Regions from separate parts of the Buttiauxella sp. BIGb0471 genome, predicted to be linked through region 3. Evidence: riboswitches for the same ligand, from Rfam matches in the RefSeq annotation. Region 3 holds a riboswitch; each other region holds the start of a gene.
What was found. Region 3 has a riboswitch for thiamine pyrophosphate ahead of thiC (phosphomethylpyrimidine synthase ThiC). Riboswitches for the same ligand answer to the same signal wherever they lie in the genome.
Positions count from the first base shown of each region.

Region 1: it holds a riboswitch for thiamine pyrophosphate, as region 3 does, so the genes downstream of both, thiM (hydroxyethylthiazole kinase) here and thiC (phosphomethylpyrimidine synthase ThiC) in region 3, are expected to answer to the same signal.
Region 2: it holds a riboswitch for thiamine pyrophosphate, as region 3 does, so the genes downstream of both, thiB (thiamine ABC transporter substrate binding subunit) here and thiC (phosphomethylpyrimidine synthase ThiC) in region 3, are expected to answer to the same signal.

Region 1 is NZ_JANUEU010000001.1:448,247-453,824, reverse strand. It holds gene M2371_RS02090 (PfkB family carbohydrate kinase) at 1-11, shown strand, start outside; gene M2371_RS02085 (GntR family transcriptional regulator) at 123-869, opposite strand; gene thiD (bifunctional hydroxymethylpyrimidine kinase/phosphomethylpyrimidine kinase) at 940-1,749, opposite strand; gene thiM (hydroxyethylthiazole kinase) at 1,746-2,534, opposite strand; TPP riboswitch at 2,571-2,667, opposite strand; gene M2371_RS02070 (GNAT family N-acetyltransferase) at 2,738-3,289, opposite strand; gene M2371_RS02065 (EAL domain-containing protein) at 3,699-5,578, shown strand, end outside.
Region 2 is NZ_JANUEU010000003.1:365,912-371,489, forward strand. It holds gene M2371_RS12440 (sugar efflux transporter) at 1-1,112, opposite strand, end outside; gene sgrT (glucose uptake inhibitor SgrT) at 1,360-1,521, opposite strand; gene sgrR (HTH-type transcriptional regulator SgrR) at 1,610-3,268, shown strand; TPP riboswitch at 3,305-3,404, shown strand; gene thiB (thiamine ABC transporter substrate binding subunit) at 3,441-4,424, shown strand; gene thiP (thiamine/thiamine pyrophosphate ABC transporter permease ThiP) at 4,400-5,578, shown strand, end outside.
Region 3 is NZ_JANUEU010000011.1:21,489-27,066, forward strand. It holds gene M2371_RS21140 (HesA/MoeB/ThiF family protein) at 1-195, opposite strand, end outside; gene thiE (thiamine phosphate synthase) at 188-823, opposite strand; gene thiC (phosphomethylpyrimidine synthase ThiC) at 823-2,724, opposite strand; TPP riboswitch at 2,813-2,931, opposite strand; gene M2371_RS21155 (Rsd/AlgQ family anti-sigma factor) at 2,983-3,486, opposite strand; gene nudC (NAD(+) diphosphatase) at 3,581-4,354, shown strand; gene hemE (uroporphyrinogen decarboxylase) at 4,389-5,453, shown strand; gene nfi (deoxyribonuclease V) at 5,469-5,578, shown strand, end outside.

The sequences.
Region 1 (5,578 bases), on a different contig from region 3:
ACCCAAAATAATTCGAGCGACATCGCGGCGGCAAGAGAGCGAGTCCCGATGAGCTTAGTCAACTAAGCGATTCGGGCAAGCGAACGCAGCCAACAAAGATGCCGTTTGAAGTATGACGGGTATTATTCTTCGCAGACAAACACATATAAATCGCTGCGACAATAACTAATGCTGTATTCGATAGGCCGGTTTTGCGGGTCAAACGCCACCTGTTTGATCACCAGAACCGGCACCGGCGTTTCCAGCTTAATATGCGACTGGAACTCGCTGTCGGGCATTCTGGCGCTGACGCGGCTGCGCGTTCGCTGCGGGATAATATTCTGGCTGCGAAAATAGTCATACAGCGAAACGCCGATGTCATCAGCATTCGCGATTAATTCCGTTGGCACGTAAGACTCTTCCACCGAAACCGCATCTTCATCGACATAACGAATACGTTTCAGCAGGAAAACATCGCTATCGGCGATAATCGCCAGTTGCTCGGCCACATCTGCCGGGCATTTCACCACGCGTTTGTTGACCCACAGTGTGTCAGGCTTTTTACCGCGCAACACAACTTGCTGCGAAAAGCCACGCGCCTCTTTCAGCGAATACTCAAACGTGTTGTTAATCTGCGTGCCGTAGCCTCGGGAACGGGTCACCACCCCTTCATCTTCCAGCGTCTGCATTGCTTTGCGCACCGTTATGCGCGAAACACCGGTCAACTGACTGAGATCTCGCTCCCCCGGCAGAATATTCCCTTGCGGCAACACACCGCTGCGTACCGCCGATTTCACCGTTTCGGCGAATTTCAAATACAGCGGCGTGTTGTCGGCCTGCGAAAACCGCTGGACGAGTTGTTCAATGAGCTGAAGGTGAACCTGTTCCATTTCGCGCAAATGTCCGGAAGATAAGGTGAAACCAGTATAACTCAATGGTCTTATACAGGTATTACCTCGATTACCACCATTGATGAAAATGATGCACCGGTCCAATTCCGTGGCCCACTTCCAGCGAATCCGCCTGCTCTAACGCCTGAGATAGCCACGCTTTCGCCGCCGAAATAGTCTTCGGCCAGTCAAGATAGCGCGGATAAAGTGCGGCAAGGGCCGCAGAAAGCGTACATCCCGTGCCGTGAGTGTGGCGAGTCTGGACACGCGGAGCGGTAAAACGTTGCGCGCCGTCGCGGGTAAATAACCAGTCCGGGCTTTCGGCGTCATCAAGATGGCCGCCTTTCATCAACACCGCTTCGCACCCCATTCCCAGCAGCGCATCGCCCTGTTCCTTCATTTCTCGCTCACTGCGTGCATGTGGTGCGTCCAGCAATGCGGCGGCTTCAGGCAGATTCGGGGTGATCAACGCCACTTGCGGCAACAGCCGACGACGCAGGCTCTCTACCGCAGAGGGCGCAAGCAATGGGTCGCCACTTTTCGCCAGCATGACCGTATCGAGCACCACGTTGCGTGCATTGTAAAAAGCCAACCGCTCCGCCACCGCTTCAACGATATCGGTCTCAGCCAGCATGCCAATTTTAATGGTGTCGATGCGCACATCGCTGAGCACAGAATCAAGCTGGGCGGCGACAAATGCCGGTTCAATGCGATAAACAGACTGCACGCCGCGGGTATTTTGCGCCACCAGCGCGGTGATCACGCTGGCGCCATACGCGCCCAGTGCCGAGAATGTTTTCAGGTCAGCCTGAATGCCCGCCCCCCCGCTCGGGTCGGTGCCAGCAATCGTCAATGCGTTAATACGGTTTTGCCCTTTCATGCCAGAGCCTCCGCATTAAGTCCGTAAAGTGCGTCAAGAAACGCCGGGACAAAACTGCCAGGACCGCGACTCACGGCAATCGCCTGTTCCCCGGCGAATTTCATAAACTGGCAGGCGGCAGCCACGTTATCCAGCCGCGTCCCTGGCAGTGAGCAGCAAGCGGCAACCACGGCGGAAAGCGCGCAACCGGTGCCGACCACGCGCGTCATCAACACGCCGCCGCCCGCCACGCTCCAGGCGTGTTCGCCATCGGTGATGTAATCCTCCTCGCCGGTGACGGCCACCACCGCGCCAGTAAGCTGCGCCAGTTTAAGGGCTGCGGGTAATGCAGAAAGTGCGTCGTCAGCGCTATCTACGCCACGGCCTGCGGAATGCTCCCCCGCTAAGGCTAAGATTTCTGAAGCATTACCCCGGATTGCGGCAGGTTTTAGCGCGAGAACTTCGCGGGCAAATCGGGTACGAAACGCCAGAGCGCCGACGGCAACCGGATCGAGTACCCATGGCGTGGAGGATTGATTCGCGGCGTGAATGGCGTCCAGCATTGCGCGACTGCTATCGGCGGTGAGTGTTCCGATATTAATCAGCAATGCACTGGCAATGGGGGCAAATTGCGCGGCCTCTTCAGGCTCAATGACCATAGCGGGAGCCGCGCCAATGGCGAGCAGCACGTTGGCGGTAAAACCCTGCACCACATCATTGGTCATGCAATGGACTAAAGGGGGAGTGCTGCGTAAGTTATGTAAAACCGAGGCGGCGCAGTGGCCGGGTAACAGGTCAGGTTGCATCTTGTAAGCTCCTGCCTGGCGTGAAGAAGAGATGACCAGGCAGGCATCTGACTTCCCTACGCTGGCATTATCCAGATCAGGTGGTACGGGTATTTCTCAGCCTTCACAAAGAAGGGCACCCCGAGTCATTGATAAATCATATTTTTGCGTTCAGAAGAATAATGCGCGCAACAGTGACTGTAAACCGCCTGTGCTGCCAGATGTTAAGCCAACGACGTTAACTTTTTGAATTGCCGCCATTCATCGCGGGTTATTTCCCAAAGCTCCGAATCCATTTCTCCACTCACATATTGCGATTTTTCGGTGCGGATAAGCCGCATACCGTGACGGATGGAAAGGTTTTTGGAACGGTCATTGGCGACGGCCTTTGGCGCGCGTAACACGTCTTTCTCGAGTGTTTCAAACCAGAAATCATTCACTACACCGCAGGCCTCACTCATCAGGCCCTGTCCTTGCCATTCCGGGACTAACCAGAAACCACGGTTGTTATCTGGAGTATCCATCAGACAAATTAGCCCAATTAATTCCTGCGGATTTTCTTTACGCCGAATGGACCAGAACCAGCCCTTTCCTTCTTTTACCGCAGGCAGCGCAACATTATCGACATAATGTTTTGCCGCGCCAGGTGGATAAGGCCACGGAACAGTAGAAACCAGGTAACGCACAATCTCCCAGCGCGGAAATACGTTTTGAATTTGCTCGGCATCTTCCGAACGAAGTGGCCGGAGGATCAATCTCGGTGTGATTATTTCCATACTGTTGCCCTTTCTTCACGCTGTATTGTTTAGAGTAATTTATACATAGAATTAATAGCGGGCATCAACAAGTAATTAACATTTTTAGCAGAGAGTATATTCATGCGTAACAGTGATAGCTTTGTGAATATAACAAGAGAATGTCATCATGGAATTACATTATTATAATGACAATCACATATTCACAAGAATTAAAAACATCTAACCAAGAAAAACAACATTCATAGCAAAGAAACAACAAGTTATTTTCACGCAGGCGTATATTCCAATTAACTAACACAAAGTTCCATATGAAATTAATAACCACAAAACTGTTAAGTGTTCGTTTAATAAAAACATGATATTCTAAAATATCTTATATTGGGCAGCGCGCGTTTATTAATCACATTTAGGATTTTACGCTAAAAATATGGTTTTCTCAGCAAGCATTCAACAGCACATTAAAATATGTGTCACATTTTTCTTTTTATATTCGCTTGCTGCGAAGTTATGCCATAGTGTTGAAATAGTTGGGATACCGCTACGGTTTTATGATCTGACCTTACCCATCATTACAGCATTGCTGATTTTATACCATCGCAGGGCACTCCCGACGTTAGCCCTGTTTGCCCTTTACAGTTTTTACCACTATCCGCTGTTTGATTTCCTGAGTATCGCTGCACAGTTAAGTAGCGCTTTAATCTGTGTCACGCTCTATTTTTGCGCAACGGGCAAACGAGGCAGGGTAAGTTTTGGGCGCAGTCGCCTCTCTGCGCAACGCATATGTTGGCTTATTTGCCTTAATAGTTTTACGTTTACCGCGCTCTACCAATGGTTACTGCTTAAATTTCATTTTATCTCAGCCTCTGATGAAAATATTTTTAGTGTTATTACGCTTATCAATGTTCAGTGGATGCTGACATCCTGTATTACAGGTGTCCCATTTTGTTATTTACTTTTCCGCTCATGCTACAAACCCTCATGGTTTTTAAGTTATTTGCGCCAGTTAAAAGATTTGATTGTTAATGGGCCACATGCAATAAGTCAGCTAGTATGGGCAATGCTTTTAATTGCTATTATGTACTGCATGATTACGACAAGAAATGACATTTTAATATTCACTGATTATTCCATAGTATTACTATTACCAATAATGCTTTGGGGCTCAATCCGATTGGGCCATGCGCTCATAAGCCCATTATGGGTTTTCATGCTCATTTTGTTAGGCTATTACACTGATAATTATATATCGATAAAAAATGAATTTACGGTAGGGCACTACATCGGCCATCTGGCGCTTGCATCATCAATGATTGCCATATTTTCCCTGACTATTGTTCTTGTTGGTGTATTGGCAACACGCATTCTTAACTACATCAAACATCTTAAGCGCGTCTCTTTATCTGAACCTCATACCGGCCTGCCCAATTTACAAGCGCTTAAAAAAGATCTCATACAATATCCGAACGCAGGGTTGTGTACCGTACAGTGCCCGGAATTAAACTCTTTAACACAAGCTCATGGTATTGCTTTCCGCTTTGAATTTGTTAAAGCCGTAGTTGCATACTTAACACCGCTGCTTAAGGGGTATGACAATATTTATTACAGTCCTGGATATGGCATTTTCTTGCGTCTGGATAACATGAATGAAAGTCTTATCGACTCCTATTATAAAGCCATGACTTCGTTTCGTTTTTCCTGGGGAGAGATGGAGTTAGGGTTAAACTTTGGCTTATCCTGGATGCGTTACGATAACAACATCCCCAATCTTTCGTATGTTGTCGGGCAACTCAATGCCAGCACTTTTGTATCGCTGCAAAATGGCAAACCTGAAAACCTGAATATGAATGAAGCTGGCGATAGCGCTGTCAATCCAGCGGTGATACGCCACCTGTTGCAGCAGTCGATAGACCAAAAATCATTTGTATTACTGGCACAGCCTATTGTCTCCACGAGCCGTTCCGACAGATATCAAGAAATCCTGATACGGATTAACGCGGGGAATAATAATTTGCTTTTCCCGAATACCTTTTTGCCCCTGGCAGAAGAAGCCGGACTGCTCGCAGAAGTGGATATGACGGTCATAGAGCAGACGTTTCGTTTTATGCACTCTCTTGATCAATCTCAGGCGGACAGTCGTTTCTCGATAAATCTAACCCCGCAGTCGCTGATCAAATCGGATTTCCTCGACAGGCTTTTCACTTTATTTAACACCTGGTCAATTCGCCCGGAACGTATCATCTTCGAAATTATTGAATCAGATATTATCGATAACTTGAATGCTGCAAATGTATTGCGAGAGTTGCGTAA
Region 2 (5,578 bases), on a different contig from region 3:
ACAGAATAGTGCCCAAAACTTTCCGCCAGCGCGCCCTGTAAAACCCCTGCCAAAATCACGCCTGTCGAAATACTGTTGGTGAAAAGCGTGGTCGCCGAACCCGGCCTACCAGGCATTAAATCCTGGAACCACAACATGCCGATACCCGCGACAATCCCGATAAATATCGCGTTAAATAGCTGAAGCAGCAGTAAAGCAGTACGGCTATGGAACAGAATCAGCCCGACGTAAAAAAGCACGCCAGCCGAGACAGCAATCACCATCATGCGACGTTTACCGAAGCGCTTCACGTAATAACCCGCCAGGATCATTGCCGGGATTTCCAGCCCTGCGGCAGTGCCCATCAAAAGCCCAGCCAACGATTCGGGCAGCCCTAAATCACTGCTGACCCACAACGGCATGTCGATGATATACATAGTGTTGCAGGTCCACATCAACATCGAGGCGATAAATAACATACGGACATTTTTGTCTTTCCAGCCGCTGACCTGGGTAAGCGCCACATCTGCGGGCTGCTCAATCCTTGCGACCGAGGGAAGTACGAAGAAGATTAGCGCCAGCGAAATAACAAAAATTCCCGCGGCGATAAGAAACATGGTGGTAAAGCCGTAGTTTAACGCGAGCATAAACGACAATGGCGGGCCAATAACCCAGGCAAGCGAGAGCTGCGCACGCATTATCGAGCTGAACATCACCACTTCACGCGCTGAGTTATCGGCATATTCACGGGCAAGGGCAAATATTTGCGGCATCGCGGTGTTGGCAATAGACGCGAACATGACGCCAATGGTGATTAACGTCAGGTAATGACGGTTAAAAGCAAAAAGCACACAGTTTGCTACGGCCATCACGCAACAAACCATAATCAGTTTACGACGGTCACCCTGATTATCTGAACGCTTCGCCAGCGCTAGGCTGACGAGGATCCCGGCTATCGCATTGACGGTATAAAACAGGCCGACCCAGAATGGGCGCACCTCGACTTCGCGACTTAGAAACAGGCTAAGAGTGGGCGCCTGGAGTGCCCCCGCAATCCCCATCATGAAAGCCACAATCATAAATGCGGCATATACCGGATTGAGGCGACGTCCTTTGGTCAGAAACCAAATCATGCAGAAATTCCTTTTGTTCGAGCGCTCACTGGGTGCGCAAAACGTCAACTATACCCTAAATAATTCAAGTTGCAGGTAGGCGGCAAGGGAGCTTATCCCCAGGAGCTTACTTAAGTAAGTGACTGGGGTAAGTGAGTGCAGCCAACACCCCTGCAGCTTGAAGTATGACGGGTATAAAAAAGCCAGCAGTAACAATCTGCTGGCCAGGTGAACATCACCAATTCTCAGTCACACATGTATCAACGAGTCAGTACTTCACGGTCACGGAAGTTGTCACCTCCCACTGCATTAAGTCCTCAAGCATCCTAAGACGTTGCGATGCTGTCAGGCGAGCCAGCCATCCAGCAGAAACACTTTGGGTTGCGGTAAAATACTGTTGATAAAACTTAACCACTGGCGACCGTTTCATATGTACCTCCTCGCTTTCAACGTTGATGATTATTGGCGTAATATGAGGAAAGTTAAATTGATGAGTTTCTGACAGGAGTTCCTCTTTTATGAGTTCGAGTCGTCTGCAACAACAATTCATCCGCCTGTGGCAATATTTCGAAGGTAAACCGCAGGATACAACGTTGAATGACCTGGCCTCGCTGCTGAATTGCTCCCGCCGCCATATGCGCACGCTACTCAGTGCGATGCAGGAAAAGGGCTGGCTGAGCTGGAAAGCGGAAGTCGGACGAGGCAAACGTTCACAGCTCGAATTTCTCTACACGGGCCTCGCACTCCAGCAACAGCGGGCAGAGGATCTTCTCGAGCAGGACAGAATTGATCAACTGGTGCAGATCGTCGGGGATAAAGCCGCGGTGCGCCAGATGCTAATCTCCCATCTCGGACGCAGCTTCCGGCAAGGGCGACATATTCTGCGCGTTCTTTACTATCGCCCGCTGCTAAACCTATTACCAGGCTCGGCTTTACGCCGTTCAGAAACGCATATTGCCCGGCAAATTTTCAGCGGCTTAATTCGCATAAATGAGGAAAATGGGGAACTGGAAGCGGATATAGCTCACCACTGGCAGCAAATATCCCCATTACACTGGCGTTTTTATTTGCGCCCTGGCATTCATTTCCACCATGGCCGCGAGCTGGATATGCTGGATGTCATGACCTCTTTGCAACGGATTAATGCGTTGCCGCTCTATTCTCACATCACGCAGATTAGCTCCCCAACCGCCTGGACACTGGATATTACACTCTCACAGCCGGATAACTGGCTGCCGTGGTTGCTTGGCAGTGTTAATGCGATGATTCTGCCGCGTGAGTGGCAAACGCTGGACAACTTTTCCCGTCAGCCAGTCGGCTCCGGCCCCTATTCGGTCGTGCGTAACAACACCAACCAACTGAAGATCCAGGCCTATGATGATTACTTTGGCTATCGCGCATTAATAGACGAAGTGAATTTCTGGGTGCTGCCAGAAATTGGCGAAGACGTCAGTTGTGCAGTGCAATTATCGGGAATGCCTGACAGCGAGAAAGCGGTTGAAAGTCGCCTGGAAGAAGGCTGTTACTACATTTTATTTGATAGACGCTCGCAATCCGGCAGCAATGAACAAGTGCGTCGCTGGTTGAGCCATGTGCTGGCACCTATTCACCTGCTTTATAGCGCGGGCGAACAAAACCAGCAGTATTGGTTCCCGGCATACGGCTTATTGCCACGCTGGCACCACACCCGACCGCAACCGGTAGTCGAAAAACCCGCAGGGCTTGAGTCCGTTACACTGACGTTCTATCGCGACCACGTTGAGCACCGGGTTATCAGTAAAGTGATGGAACAATTGCTGGCACGCGTAGGCGTAAAACTGGTGGTGCAAGAAGTCAGTTATGAAGAGTGGCATCAGGGTGATGCCGAAAGCGATATCTGGCTTAACAGCGCCAACTTCACCCTGCCGCTAGAATTTTCACTCTTTTCGCATCTCTATGAGGTGCCGCTCATTCAAAAATGTATTGCGATTGACTGGGAATCCGATACCCGTAAATGGCACAACGGTGAGCTTTCACTGCCCGAGTGGTGCCAGAAGCGCGTTGAGAATAATGACATTTTGCCGTTAATTCACCACTGGCTGCGCATTGAGGGGCAACGCAGCATGCGTGGCGTGAGGATGAACACGCTCGGCTGGTTTGACTTTAAATCGGCCTGGTTTGCACCACCGGAACCTTAATACTTTCGATTCATTCACAGAATCATTACAATGCTCGCGTTCTCAACGGGGTGCTAAGACGAAAGTCTGGCTGAGATAATACCCGTCGAACCTGATCCGGATAATGCCGGCGAAGGGATTTGAGGCTCCATTCTCAAAGTCCTTTGCCACCCCTAATTCCAAGAGGTGCAAAGTGTTCAAAAAATTCCTACCGTTACTGGCACTCATCGCTGCCCCAGTTTTTGCCAAACCCCTACTGACTGTTTACACCTACGACTCCTTTGCCGCCGATTGGGGTCCAGGTCCTGCGGTGAAAAAAGCCTTTGAAGCTGACTGCAATTGCGAGCTGAAATTCGTCGCACTTGAAGATGGCGTCTCTTTGCTAAATCGCCTGCGCATGGAAGGAAAGAACACCAAGGCTGATGTGGTTCTGGGCCTGGATAACAATTTGCTGGAAGCGGCGGCGCAAACCAAATTGTTTGCCATCAGCAATGTCGACAGCAGCAAACTGAAAATCCCTGGCGGCTGGAACAACGACACTTTCGTGCCTTTCGACTACGGCTATTTCGCTTTCGTCTACGATAAAAACAAACTGAAAAACCCGCCGAAAAGCCTGAAAGAACTGGTCGAAAGCGATCAGAAATGGAAGGTGATTTACCAGGATCCGCGCACCAGCACGCCGGGTTTAGGCCTGCTGTTATGGATGCAAAAAGTTTACGGCGACAAAACACCTGAAGCCTGGGCGAAACTGGCGAAGAAAACCGTCACCGTCACCAAAGGCTGGTCTGAAGCTTACGGCCTGTTCCTGAAAGGCGAAGGCGATTTGGTGATGAGTTACACCACCTCTCCGGCGTATCACATTATCGAAGAGAAAAAAGATAACTACGCAGCGGCGAATTTCAGCGAAGGGCACTATTTGCAGGTAGAAGTCGCTGGTCGTTTAGCTTCCAGCAAGCAGCCTGAACTGGCTGAGAAATTCATGAAATTTATTACTTCGCCAGGCTTCCAGAACACCATCCCAACTGGCAACTGGATGTACCCGGTAACGGACGTGAAATTGCCAGAAGGTTTTAACGGTCTGGTGAAACCGCAGACCACGCTGGAATTTAGCCCGCAAGACGTCTCTTCCCATCGCGCAAGTTGGATTAGTGAATGGCAACGCGCCGTCAGCCGCTGATCCCCGGCTGGCTGATTCCAGGGCTATGCGCCGCTACTCTCGTGGTAGCCGTAGCCCTCGCAGCTTTTCTGGCGCTGTGGTTTAACGCGCCGCAAACCGATATCCGTGCTCTGGTGCAGGATAGCTATTTGTGGCACGTGCTGCGTTTCTCGTTCTGGCAAGCATTCCTCTCCGCTGCCCTTTCGGTATTTCCGGCGATTTTCCTCGCCCGCGCACTTTACCGCCGCCATTTTCCGGGGCGGCTCGCGCTGTTACGTCTGTGTGCCATGACGCTCGTGTTGCCGGTGTTAGTCGCCGTGTTTGGTATTCTGACGGTGTATGGCCGCGAAGGTTGGCTGGCCTCATTGTGCGCCTGGCTGGGCATTGAATGGGTTTTCTCGCCGTATGGCCTTAAGGGCATTTTATTAGCTCACGTCTTTTTTAACCTGCCGATGGCGACGCGTTTGCTGCTTCAGGCGCTGGAAAATATCCCCAGCGAACAGCGCCAGGTCGCCGCGCAGTTGGGAATGCAGGGCTGGAACTTCTTCCGCTTTGTTGAATGGCCGTGGCTACGCCGCCAGATTCTTCCTGCCGCCGCACTCATTTTCATGCTTTGTTTCGCCAGTTTTGCCACGGTGCTTTCACTGGGCGGCGGGCCGCAGGCAACGACCATTGAACTGGCTATCTTCCAGGCGCTGAGTTACGACTACGATCCCGCCCGTGCGGCGTTGCTCGCATTAGTACAAATGATTTGCTGCCTGGGTCTGGTGCTGATGAGCCAACGCCTCAGCAAAGCGATTCCGGTGGGTATCAGCCAGATGCAAGGCTGGCGCGACCCGCAAGATAACTTGCGCCGCAAACTGTGTGACGGGCTGCTTATCGTACTCGCACTATTATTGTTATTACCGCCGCTGATAGCGGTCATCATTGATGGTATCAATAGCGGCCTGGGTTCTGTGCTGTCACAACCGATTTTATGGCAGGCATTATTCACCTCATTACGAATCGCCATGGGTGCAGGGTTAATCTGTGTGGTGATTACGGTGATGCTGCTGTGGAGTTCGCGGGAACTGAGCCTGCGCAACCGCGCATTTGCCGGACAGGCGCTGGAACTGAGCGGCATGTTGATTTTAGCCATGCCGGGCATTGTGCTGGCGACCGGCTTTTTCCTGCTA
Region 3 (5,578 bases):
GATATGCACGTTGTCATCGTCGGCGAGAATCAGGGTACCAACGCCTGCGGCAGCCAAATACAACGCCGCCGGGGAACCCAGCCCGCCTAATCCGACGATTAAGACTTTGCTGGCGAGCAGCTTTTGCTGCCCTTCAATGGCGATGTCTTCCAATAGCACCTGGCGGCTGTAACGCATAAAGTCGGAATCATTCATCGCCAGCCCCCACTAGTTCCAACAACTGCACAGTTGCCGCTCGCCAGTCAGCAGCCTGAGTTATTGCGCTAACCACCGCGACACTGCCCACACCTGTTTTTAGCACGGAGGGAACGCGCTCAATGCTTATCCCGCCAATCGCCACGGTGGGGTAATCGCCCAACGTTTTGATATGTGCAGCGAGCTGCGCCAGCCCTTGCGGGGCGGACGGCATTTGTTTGGTGTTGGTAGGGAAAACATGCCCCAAAGCGATGTAAGAAGGGCGCGCCATCAGGGCGCGATCCATTTCCATATTGTCGTGTGTCGAAAGCCCGAGGCGTAAACCCGCGTCGCGAATGGCGTCCAGATTAGCCACATCCATATCTTCCTGGCCGAGATGCACGCCGTAAGCGCGATGTTTTATTGCCAGCCGCCAGTAATCGTTAATAAACAGGCGAGCTTCGTATTGCTGGCTTAACTTGATGGCCGCAACAATATCGGCCTCAACGTCATCGTCGTGTTTGTCTTTGATGCGCAATTGAATGGTGCGCACACCTGCTCCCAACAGTCGCTCAATCCATTCAACGCTATCAACCACCGGGTATAAACCCAACCGCTGCGGCACAGCGGGAAATGCAGGTTTGTTCATCACACTTCCTCCTGGCGCAGATAAATTTCGCCACCTTTTGCCCGGAAGGTTTGTGACATATCTTCCAGTCCGACTTCTATGGCTTGTTTAGCAGCGAAATCGCGAACCTCCTGGGAGATTTTCATTGAGCAGAATTTTGGCCCGCACATGGAACAGAAGTGCGCGACTTTGCCGGACTCCTGTGGCAGCGTTTCGTCGTGATACGCGCGGGCAGTGAACGGGTCGAGTGCGAGGTTAAACTGATCTTCCCAGCGGAATTCAAAGCGGGCTTTCGACATGGCGTTATCGCGGATCTGCGCACCAGGGTGGCCTTTTGCGAGGTCTGCGGCATGGGCCGCAATTTTATAGGTAATCAGCCCCTGCTTAACATCTTCTTTGTTCGGCAGGCCGAGATGCTCTTTCGGCGTGACGTAACACAACATCGCGCAGCCAAACCAGCCGATCATGGCCGCACCAATTCCTGACGTGAAATGGTCGTAACCAGGCGCAATATCGGTAGTCAGCGGGCCGAGTGTGTAGAACGGCGCTTCGTGGCAATGCTCCAGTTCTTCGGTCATGTTGCGGCGAATCATCTGCATTGGCACATGCCCCGGTCCTTCAATCATCACCTGTACGTCGTACTCCCAGGCAATTTTGGTTAACTCGCCAAGCGTATGCAGCTCAGAGAATTGTGCTTCGTCGTTGGCATCCTGGATGGAGCCGGGGCGCAGGCCGTCGCCTAAAGAGAGCGAAACGTCGTAAGCCGCGCATATTTCGCATATTTCGCGGAAGTGCTCATACAGGAAGTTTTCCTGATGATGCGACAGGCACCATTTCGCCATAATCGAGCCACCGCGCGAAACAATTCCGGTGAGGCGTTTGGCGGTCATCGGCACATAACGCAGCAGTACTCCGGCGTGTATCGTGAAATAGTCCACGCCTTGCTCGGCCTGTTCCAGCAGCGTATCGCGGAACATTTCCCAGGTCAGGTCTTCGGCGATGCCATTAACTTTCTCCAGCGCCTGGTAAATTGGCACGGTGCCGATGGGGACCGGGCTGTTACGCAAAATCCATTCACGGGTTTCGTGGATATAGCGGCCCGTAGACAGATCCATTACGGTATCTGCCCCCCAGCGCGTGGACCAGACCAGTTTTTCCACTTCTTCTTCAATGGAGGAGGTGACCGCCGAGTTGCCAATATTGGCGTTCACTTTCACCAGAAAGTTACGTCCAATAATCATCGGCTCGGATTCGGGGTGGTTGATATTGGCGGGGATAATTGCCCGTCCAGCCGCCACTTCGTCACGCACAAATTCCGGCGTGATATTTTCTGGCAGACGAGCGCCAAAACCCTGGCCTGGATGCTGGTGGCGTAAAACTTCATCGCGAATACGCTCGCGGCCCATATTTTCACGAATGGCGATGAACTCCATTTCCGGCGTCACTCTTCCCTGGCGAGCATAGTGCAGTTGCGTGACGGTTTTCCCGGCTTTAGCCCGCTTCGGTGTGAGCTGTGTTTCGAAACGCAATTCATCCAGACCGTCATCGGCCAGGCGCTCTTTGGTGTAGGCAGAGCTGCGGTCGGTCAGGATTTCGCAATCATCACGTTCGGCAATCCAGTTTTCACGTAGTGGCGAAAGACCGCGCAGGACATCAATGTTGATAGCCGGGTCGCCATATGCGCCAGAAGTGTCATAAACCGGAATGGCATCGTTAGGGGTGAACTGCGGGTTTTCTTTGCTACCGCCAGTGGCGGTCGGGCTAAGCTGGATTTCACGCATCGGCACGCGGATATCATCACGCGAGCCGGTGAGGTAAATGCGCTGAGAGTTAGGGAAAGCAGTGCCTTCGAGGGTATTGATAAAGTGTTGGGCAGCAGCACGCTGTTCGCGACGGTTTGGTTTTTTTTCAGTAGTAGACATAGCTCATTCCAGTAATTATCAGGAAGTGGCTTGTCAGAACAACGGAGGAGTAATGAATGTGGGGCGCCCGCGCACGGGTGAACCCAAAAGCAGAATTACTCTTGTTCCCTTCGCAGGTATTAACCTGATCAGGTTCCGCGGATCCCGAATTAACGGTCTCAGCCGGTGCTTAACTAAGTTAAACACTCGGCACTCCGACAAGAAGAAACCCGTATTGCTACGGGTCGATATGTAAATTACGCGTTAACAGAGCAGAACTCAAGCCGGACGTGCAAGGCTGCCGGTCTCATTAGCACTGTCATTTAGATCGTGGTCGTACGCCAACTGAATCAGTTTATCTTCCAGCGAAAAGCGGGATTCTAACGCTTCACCAATGCCGGAAAGTGCTTTCTGGAACTCAATATAATTATCATGATCGATTGCGCTTTCGAGATGCGAATCGTAGAAATCCATGATTTGCTGGGTGTTGGCTTCAAGTTGTGGGTAAAGATGAGTGGCGGCTAAAAGTGGGCTGCTACCTTCCATTTCACTGATAATGCGTTCATAAATATTAAAATGGCCGGAAGAAAGATAGTCCACGAGGTTATGGCAAAAATTATCCAGAGCCTTTTCATCGAGCGCAGTATGGGATTCCTTGTTAGGCTTGATCCCAACCATATTGTAATAAGCTACCAACAGATGTTTGCGGGCATGAAGCCATTGGTCGATTAACTCATTACTACCACCAACGCGCTCAGTCAGGTTTTCTAACTGGTTAAGCATGATTGACTCCGTGAGTAGAGATGTGACGCAAACGTACCCAAAAGTGTTACGACTATTTGTTTATACCAGCGAACTCGGGGATGTGCACCAGGTTATGGAACGCGTAATTCAAAAGTTAGATCAGGGCTGGTTTATCGTCAGTCATGAACAAAAACTGTGGCTGCCCAAAGGTGAGCTACCTCACGGAGCGGCAGAGGAATTTCAATTAGATGGCGCAGTGGGAATACCCATCGGCGAATGGGAAAACGAGCCTGTCTGGCTGGTGCGACAAAATCGCCGGGCGGATATGGGTTCTGTGCGTCAGGTAATTGACCAGGATGTGGGTTTGTTCCAGCTGGCTGGGCGTGGCGTGCAGTTGGCGGAGTTCTATCGCTCGCACAAATTCTGCGGCTACTGTGGCCATGAAATGCACGTCAGCAAAACCGAATGGGCGATGCTGTGTAGCCATTGCCGTGAACGTTATTACCCGCAAATTTCACCGTGCATCATCGTTGCCATTCGCCGCGACGATCAAATCCTGCTCGCCCAACATACGCGCCATCGCAACGGGGTTTATACCGTGCTGGCCGGGTTTGTTGAAGTTGGGGAAACCCTCGAACAAGCCGTGGCGCGTGAAGTGATGGAAGAGAGCAGCATTCGCGTGAAGAATTTACGCTATGTAACCTCCCAACCTTGGCCGTTCCCGCAATCGTTGATGACTGCGTTTATGGCGGATTATCACAGCGGTGAGATTAAAATTGACCCGAAAGAGTTAATTGACGCGGGTTGGTATAGATATGATCAGCTCCCGCTGTTGCCGCCACCAGGTACGGTGGCGCGTCGTTTGATTGAAGATACCGTCGCCCTGTGTCGCGCGGACTATGAGTGATAAACTTGAGCGATACAGCCAAAGGAAATTCAAAATGACTGAACTGAAGAACGACCGTTACCTGCGGGCGCTGCAACGCCAACCTGTAGATACCACGCCAGTATGGATGATGAGGCAGGCAGGTCGTTACTTGCCAGAATACAAAGCCACGCGCGCTGTCGCAGGCGATTTTATGTCGCTGTGCAAAAATGCGGAGCTGGCTTGTGAAGTGACATTGCAGCCGCTGCGTCGCTATCCGCTGGATGCCGCTATCCTTTTCTCCGATATTCTCACCGTGCCAGACGCGATGGGGCTTGGTCTCTTTTTCGAAGCCGGTGAAGGCCCGCGTTTCCGCTCGCCAATTACCAGCCGTGCCGATGTCGAAAAACTGCCGATTCCTGATCCAGAAGATGAACTGGGTTATGTAATGAACGCGGTGCGTACTATTCGCCGCGAGTTAAAAGGCGAAGTGCCGCTGATTGGTTTCACCGGCAGCCCGTGGACGCTGGCGACTTATATGGTTGAAGGCGGCAGCAGCAAAGCCTTTACCGTGATTAAAAAGATGATGTATGCCGACCCGCAAGCGCTGCATCTTCTGCTCGATAAGCTGGCGCAAAGCGTCACGCTGTACCTGAATGCGCAAATCAAAGCGGGTGCGCAATCGGTGATGATTTTCGATACCTGGGGCGGTGTGCTGACTGGGCGTGATTATCAACAATTCTCGCTCTATTACATGCACAAAATCATTGATGGCCTGCTGCGTGAAAACGAAGGTCGTCGCGTGCCGGTGACGATGTTCACCAAAGGCGGCGGTCAGTGGCTGGAAGCGATGGCCGAAACAGGTTGTGATGCGCTGGGCTTAGACTGGACGACCGACATCGCCGATGCTCGCCGCCGTGTTGGCCATAAAGTCGCGCTTCAGGGCAATATGGACCCATCCATGCTTTATGCACAACCTGCGCGTATTGAAGAAGAAGTGGCAACGATTCTGGCTGGGTTCGGTAAAGGTGAAGGCCACGTCTTTAACCTCGGCCACGGTATTCATCAGGATGTGCCGCCAGAGCACGCGGGTGCATTTGTTGAAGCGGTGCACCGTTTGTCGAAACCGTATCACCTGTAAAAGTCCGGAGAGGGAATGGATCTTGCAATCCTTCGTAAACAACAGATCGAATTAGCTTCTCAGGTGATCCGCGAAGATCGCCTGGAGCAAGATCCTCCCCGGTTCATCGCCGGGGCTGACGTTGG